One region of the Companilactobacillus sp. FL22-3 genome, then DNA from elsewhere that is predicted to be linked to it. Evidence: predicted binding sites of a transcription regulator. Region 1 holds the regulator's gene; the other holds the start of a gene.
The links. The regulator Rex, encoded in region 1, represses fermentation and respiration genes when NADH is low (regulators of the CRP and FNR family bind a similar motif). The targets are predictions, from matches to a motif close to TTGTGAANTANTTCACAA.

Region 1 (3,830 bases):
ACAACAAACGATGCTCCAGGAACTCCGGCCATCCCCTTAGATGTTAACATCAATACCACCACAAGGGTAATTTGTTGCCCTAAAGAAAGGTGAATATTATACGCTTGAGCTAAGAATAAAGCGGCTAAAGATTGATAGATAGCAGAACCATCTAAATTAAAAGTATATCCGGTCGGAATAACGAAAGATACGATTCCCTTTGATGATCCATAGTCTTGCATCTTTTTCATCATCTTTGGTAAAGCAGCTTCCGAACTGGCAGTAGTAAAAGCTAACATAACTTCATTTTCGATGATCCTAAATAATTCATAAAATCTTACGTGGAATAAGTGTCCTACGGCAGCCATTATCACAAAGACAAAGAATGCCATCGTTGCGTAAGCTATCACGATAAAAAGTGCCAAAGGTTTCAAAGAATTGAAGCCCATTTCTCCAACTGTAACTCCAATCAAAGCACAGACACCAATCGGTGCTAAACGCATTACCCAGTTAGTAACTTTAAACATAACATTGGCAACGGCATTCAGCGTATCGGTGATAATTTGACCTTGCTTGCCGATTGAAGCTGTTCCTAATCCAAACAGAACTGAGAAGAAAATAATTGGTAACATGTCACCCTTACCGAGTGATGCAAAAATATTGGTTGGGATAATACTCATGAGAATCGACCAAATTCCCGAATGTTTAGCTGTTTTGGCAGTAGCAGCATATTGACTAATATCCGAACCTTTTAGGCTGTGAATATCAATATATGTACCAGGATGCGTAACATTAGCAACTAAAATACCAATAATGATCGCTAATGTTGTCATAATCTCAAAATAAACTAAAGTCTTTAAACCGATCCGACCTAATTTTTTGATATCGCCCATATTGGCAATACCCACGGTCAAACAGGAGATAACAATTGGCAAAACAATCATTTGAATCATTGAGATAAACATAGTCCCAATGTTCTGCATTACTTGAATGGCGGCTTTATTTTGATAAAAAATTTGTCCTAAGACAATTCCCAAGATCAGGCCAATAATAATTTGCCACCCTAAACTGACTCGAAAAAATCGTTGTTTCTGCAATTTTAAGTCCCCTTTTTTGAAATCTTAATTTTAATTATAGATGACTTTTTAAAGAATGGGGAATTGTTAACGGTTCCAAATTAAATATTTTTTTATTTTATTAAAATGTACGAACTAAATAAATAGTCTTTACCAAGATAGTTCTACTTTTGCTTAAATTTTCATTAAAAAAATACAGAATATACGGATTTATTTTTCCGCTATTCTGTATTGATGAACGATTTTTAGTTTTTTTCTTAAAATTGAGTTTACTTTTCGCCAGATTCTGAAGCGATGATATCCAAGTCACCTGACAAAGTCCAAGCATCAACTGTGGCTGGAACAATCAAGTGGATACCCTTCTTCAAATCATAATCTTGGCCATCAACTGTAATCTTACCAGTACCATTTAGAACTGAGATCAAAGTGTATTTGCCAATTTGATGGTGAAGCTCAACAGGTTCTTTGATCTCCCAGTGATAAACTGAGAAGAATGGTGAAATTGGTGGTTGAACAAAGGTTGTGAACTTGTTTTGGCCGACTTGTTTGGATTCAATATCAAGTTGAGGATCTTTATGAGGCACGGTAATAGTATCCTCAGATTGTTTGATATGTAGATCACGTTTCTTTCCAGTAGTCTTATCAACCCGATCATAGTCATACAAACGATATGTTGTATCACTGCTTTGTTGGGTTTCTAAGACCATGATCCCCTTATTTAAGGCATGAACCGTTCCACTTGGTACATAGTAGAATTCGCCCGCCTTAACTGGGACTTTTCTCAAAAGATGATCCCAATCGCCTGATTCGATCATTTGGTCAAGTTCAGCTTTATTCTTAGCATTGTGACCATAGATCAAATATGAATTAGGCTCAGCATCGATGATATACCAGCATTCTGTCTTACCTAATTCATGTTCATGCTCAGCTGCATAGGCATTGTCTGGATGAACTTGAACTGAAAGACTGGCTTCAGCATCTAAGATCTTAGTTAACAAAGGAAAAACTTTGCCTTCTGGATTACCAAATAATTCGCTGTGATTTTTCCAAAGGTCATCAACATATTGTCCAGCAAATTCGCCATTTTCGACTTGTGATCTACCATGTGGATGTCCAGAAATTGCCCAACATTCACCAATCGTGCCATCAGGAATATCATAGCCAAACTTAGTTGCTAATTTTCTGCCACCCCAGATTTTTTCGTGGAAGACAGGTTTCAAGAATAATGGTTCACTCATTATAATTCCCCCCAAAGGATTTTAATTTGTTTCTTCTGTCATTGACTTATCACGGTCTAAGAAGAAGATCAACGTCTGCAATTCATTTGCCAAATCGACATAATGAACGCGGATACTACTTGGTACATTGATAATAACCGGTGTAAAGTTTAAGATACCGCGAACGCCAGCCTCGGCTAACTGATCAGCGGTCGTTTGGGCAGCGTTAGATGAAACTGTCAAAATGCAGACATCGATCTGTTGCAAGTTAAGTTGTTCTTTCAGTTCGCTAATATAGTAAACTGGTACGCCACTCTTAACTGTACCGACAATTTCCTTATTGATATCAAAAGCTGCCGCAATTCGCACATTATTAGTCCGAGAAAAGTTATAATTTAGTAAGGCGTTACCTAAATTACCAACTCCCACTAATGCGACGTTGGTTCGTTTATCTTGATTCAAGAGCTTCTTAAAGAAAGCCACTAAATCGTTTACATCGTAACCGTAGCCACGTTTCCCAAGTGCACCTAGATATGAGAAGTCACGTCTAATTGTAGCACTATCTATCTTGACCCCTTCTGATAATTCGCCAGAGGAGATTTTTTTTGTGCCTTCATCCTTGAGAAATTGAAAGTAACGATAATAAATTGGTAAACGCTTTATTGTTGCGTTTGGAACTGTTGTTTTTGTCATAATTTACCACCATATGTGTGTCATTTCACTAACATTTATAGTAAATAAAAATCCAAAAAAACGCAATACGTTAAACCTATAAAGGCACAAATTATTAATTAATGATAAAATTGTGAAGACATAAAGGAGTTATATTTTGATTTTATTACAAGCACAGAACATTACGAAAAATTTTGGTACCAAAAAACTTTTTTCCAATGTCAGTTTTGAAATCCAAGACAATAGCCGAATCGGTTTAGTTGGACGTAACGGCGTTGGAAAATCTACTTTGCTGAAGATCATTTCAGATCAAGAAAGTTATAACAGCGGCAATATTGCGTTGAAAAAAGACACCAATATTGGCTATTTAGCACAGGATTCAGGTCTGAACAGCGATAATCAAATTTTCTTAGAATTGGAAAAGGTATTTGACTACCTCAAAGAACAAGAAAAAAGGATGCACGCACTTGAAGAAAAATTAGCTGATCCTAATGCTGATGATTACGAAGATATCTTAAAACAATATGATCAACTACAAAATACTTTTCGCCAAGAAAATGGTTACGGTTATCAATCAGAAATCCGCAGTGTCCTAAAGGGCTTCGGTTTTGAGGAAGAAGTTTGGCAAAATAAAGTCTCGACGCTTTCTGGTGGTGAAAGGTCACGTTTAGCGATGGCTAAAATGCTCTTGGAACACCACGATATCTTACTCTTGGATGAACCGACCAACCATTTGGATATCAACACGGTTGAATGGCTAGAAAATTATTTAAAGGGCTATCGAGGTGCTCTAGTCATCGTCTCTCATGACCAGTACTTCTTAGATAAGGTCGCCAATGAGATCGTCGAGATCAATCAGCATTCCTCAACTCACTATTCCGGCAAT
Region 2 (3,830 bases), on a different contig from region 1:
GATGCGGGTGTAAAGCATGGCTTGAATCGAAAATTAGCCTATGAAGCTGCAATCGGTATGGCTATCGGTGCTAGTAAGTTAGCTAAACAATCCGATCTCAATGTCTCAGCTTTGAAGGATGAAGTTACTTCTCCAGGTGGTTCAACTATTCGTGGTGTCGCAGCACTCGAAGAATACGGCTTTAGAAACGCTGTAATCAAAGCAGTTGATGCGGCCGAAAATGAATAAAATGCTACAACCTTACATTGCATGATCAAAAAATAAATCAGCTCTGTCCCAAATTCCTTTTTCCGTTATAACTGCTATAAAAAATAGTCATAGTTAATTTGTGGTTATTTTTGTCCACGATTAGAAAATCGGTTAAAATTAAGGAAAATTCAAAAACGTGGGGTATGTGTATTTTGCAAAAGCGAAACGCTTATAAGACGGCAATTTTGGGCATTTTGATTGCCATAATTTTTGTCCAGTCAATGGTGCCATTTTTAGGTTTTATCCCAACCGGTTTCATCAACATAACTATCATTCATATTACAGTTATTGTAGCGGCAATCGTTTTAGGACCAAGGGATGGCGCAATCGTAGGATTGGTCTGGGGTATTGGAACGATGGTTCGTGCGTTCACCAGTCCCACTTCGATTATCGATACAACTGTTTTCACTAATCCAATCGTCGCGGTTTTACCCCGAATTATGGTGGGACTATTAGCGGGATTAATTTACTTGTGGTTTAAGAAGCATACGACCAAAAAGGTTTTGGGAATGGCAGTCGCCTCTGCCGTAGGTTCCTTGACGAATACCATCCTTGTTTTGGGACTGATGCGAGTAATGTATGCCAGTGCGATGGCCCAAGCTTATGCCACTCAAACAGATCTTTTGAATAAAGTTCTGCTCGTAATCGTTGGTACTAATGGAATACCAGAAATGGTCGTTGCTATTATTTTAGCTCCGGCAATTTCAACTGCTATTTTGAAATCTAACAAATTTTTAGACAATTAAGTAGATTTATAGCAAATAAAGTAAAAGTAACAGCATATTTTCAGAAAATTCGGTATTCTATTATGTAGGAGTGTGATTTCAATGCAAAAAACATTAGTCATCAATGCCGGAAGTTCTTCGTTAAAATGGCAGTTGTTTGAAATGCCTGCGGAGACTGTTTTGGCAAGCGGTTTAGTAGAACGGATCAGTATGCCAGGTTCAATTTTTACAATAAAGTATGGCGATCATCAAAAGTATCAAACGACGGTCGATAATTTAGGCCAAGAACAAGCGGCTCAGATGGTATTTGACGAGCTACAACGTTTAGAAATAATCCAAGATTTAGATGAGATCACAGCGGTGGCACATCGTGTGGTAGCTGGTGGACAAGTCTTCAAATCGGCGGTAGAAGTAACGCCAGAAGTTTTGAAACAAATAAAGGCTCTAAGTAATTTCGCTCCCTTGCACAATCCAATGGAGGCTAAGGGAATTGAGACGATGGCCAAGACTTTGCCAAACGTAAAGCAGTATGCCGTTTTTGACAGTCAGTTTTTCACTGATTTACCTGAAAAGAATGCTATCTACAGTTTGCCTTATGAAATTACGCAGAAATATCAGATTCGGCGCTATGGTGAGCATGGAATTTCTCATGGCTATCTCACAGGTAGAGCTTCTGAACTGTTGAAAAAAGATAAGAATCAATTGGATTTAGTAACTATGCATTTAGGTAGTGGAGCCTCACTCGCAGCGGTTAAGAATGGCAAGGCTTTTGATACTTCAATGGGCTTTACACCATTGACTGGCGTGACGATGGGAACACGGGCTGGAGATCTTGATCCAGCTTTAGTTCCATATTTAATGCAGGAATTAAAAGTAACTGATCCTAATGAAATTATGATGTTATTGAATCAAAAGTCAGGATTGTTAGGCGTTTCAGGGATTTCACCTGATATGCGTGAGATAAAAGCTCAAGAAAAAACGAATCCACAGGCCAGACTTGCAATCGAAATCTTTATCAACCGTATCGTTAAGTATGCTGGAAGCTATTTAACCGAATTGCATGGTGCTGATGCGTTAGTCTTTGCCGGTGGTATCGGTGAGCACAATTTAGAATTGCGTCAACAAATTATTGATGAATTATCAATCTTCAATATCAAGCTAGACCCTGAGCTAAATGAAGCTGGTAATGAAGGCTTGATTAGCGGTCCTGACTCAGCAATCAAAGTATTATTGATTCCGACTGATGAAGAATTAGCAATGGTTCGCCAAGTGGCAGCCTTACAATAATTAGATTAAAAGTTTATTTTTAAAAAATTTAATTTTAAATTTGGGTTTAAACACTACTGGATAATTTTGGTGGTGTTTTTTTTATAGATATTTTATGGGCCAAAACATAAATAGGAGTAAGCACATTTAAAATATTGTGAGAAATATATAGAGAAAAAAATCACAAAATAATAGACAAAATTAATATGAGGTTATATAGTAGTCACAGATGGTAGCTACTATCCTTGAGAGGTACAAAAATGGATCGAGAAATTAACTTACTAAATAATTTTGGAATAACAAATAACGAAGCCAAGGTCTATATAACACTGTTACAGATGGACGCATCGACAGGTTATAAGATTAGTAAATTATCAGGGATTCCACGTTCTAAAATTTATAACTTGTTATCTTCATTAGAGGATAAAGGTTTAGTTTTGAAATCTGCTGATGAAACACCACTCTATAAGTCTTTACCTGTGAAAGAATTAATTAGTAAATTGAAGAATGATAGTAAAGAACATATAGATGATATCGAGGTCTCATTAAAAGATTTAGGAACTGTCACAAAACCAGAGTCAATTTGGTTAATTGATTCATATGCGCAGGTGTTTGAAAAAGTTCTTTACCAAATAAACAATGCTGAGAAATCATTATTTGTCCAAATTTATTCAGAGGACTTATCTCCTGAGATTATCAGTGCATTGTCAAATGCGGAAAAGCGGTTACATAAATTTGTGGTTATATTGTTTAGTAATCACAATAGTTATTCATTACCATTTAATCGATTTTATAAGCATCTTTTTGAATCGGATAAAACTTTGGATTATGGCGGCAGGTGGATCAATATTGTAAGTGATGGAAATGAAGTTACTTACGGGAAACTACCTAATAAGGCAACTAATACAGGTGTAGTAACGACAAAAAATAGCTCAATGGTTTTTTTAGCTCAGGAATATGTATTACATGATGCTTATAATTTAAGAACGTTGTCACTTTTGGATGCAGAAGCTAAAAAAGTGTTTGGTAAAGATTTAGAAGGAGTTCGCAATATCTATTTTGATGAAAAATGAGGTAAAACAAGATGCTCTATTTTCTATTAGGTGCGATTATTGTAGTGAATTTTACATATATTTTTATGCTTGGTAAAGATTTATGGAAACATAAAAGTGAAGTTTTAGCCGAACCGGCCAATAATATTTGGACACCAATTTCACAGATATTTATTTATTTTCTTTCAACATTTGGAATTTCAGATTTTGCAATTTCCACTGCTCTATATCCTAAAGCAAAATGGGTTACAATGAAAAAATTGCCAGGAACCTTGAATACACAGTGTGTTATTCCAGTATTTGTTATGTCTTTAGCGTATATTACTAACATATCTGTTGGTATTAAGACATTACTAGTTTGTATTATCTGCCAAGTGATTGGTGCTTATATTGGACCTCGATTTGTTGTTAAGCTTTCTGAAAGAATTATTCGAAATTTTGTTATAGTGGGTCTACTGGTAGCCACTGCTTTAATTCTTGGTGGTAAGTTTGGTTTAATTCCTTCAAATGGAACTGCAACAGAGTTATATGGTTGGAA

Region 2: a site for Rex is predicted at 2,410-2,427, ahead of ACYT32_RS01680 (TrmB family transcriptional regulator). Genes of this name have one in related genera too.

The regions. Positions count from the first base shown of each region.
Region 1 covers NZ_JBTYYZ010000009.1:69,150-72,979, forward strand. Annotated here, with positions in the region: gene ACYT32_RS09235 (cation:dicarboxylate symporter family transporter) at 1-1,076, opposite strand, end outside; gene manA (mannose-6-phosphate isomerase, class I) at 1,325-2,293, opposite strand; gene ACYT32_RS09245 (redox-sensing transcriptional repressor Rex) at 2,315-2,965, opposite strand; gene ACYT32_RS09250 (ABC-F family ATP-binding cassette domain-containing protein) at 3,102-3,830, shown strand, end outside.
Region 2 covers NZ_JBTYYZ010000001.1:349,911-353,740, reverse strand. Annotated here, with positions in the region: gene proC (pyrroline-5-carboxylate reductase) at 1-228, shown strand, start outside; gene ACYT32_RS01690 (ECF transporter S component) at 393-995, shown strand; gene ACYT32_RS01685 (acetate/propionate family kinase) at 1,077-2,261, shown strand; gene ACYT32_RS01680 (TrmB family transcriptional regulator) at 2,501-3,313, shown strand; gene ACYT32_RS01675 (sulfite exporter TauE/SafE family protein) at 3,325-3,830, shown strand, end outside.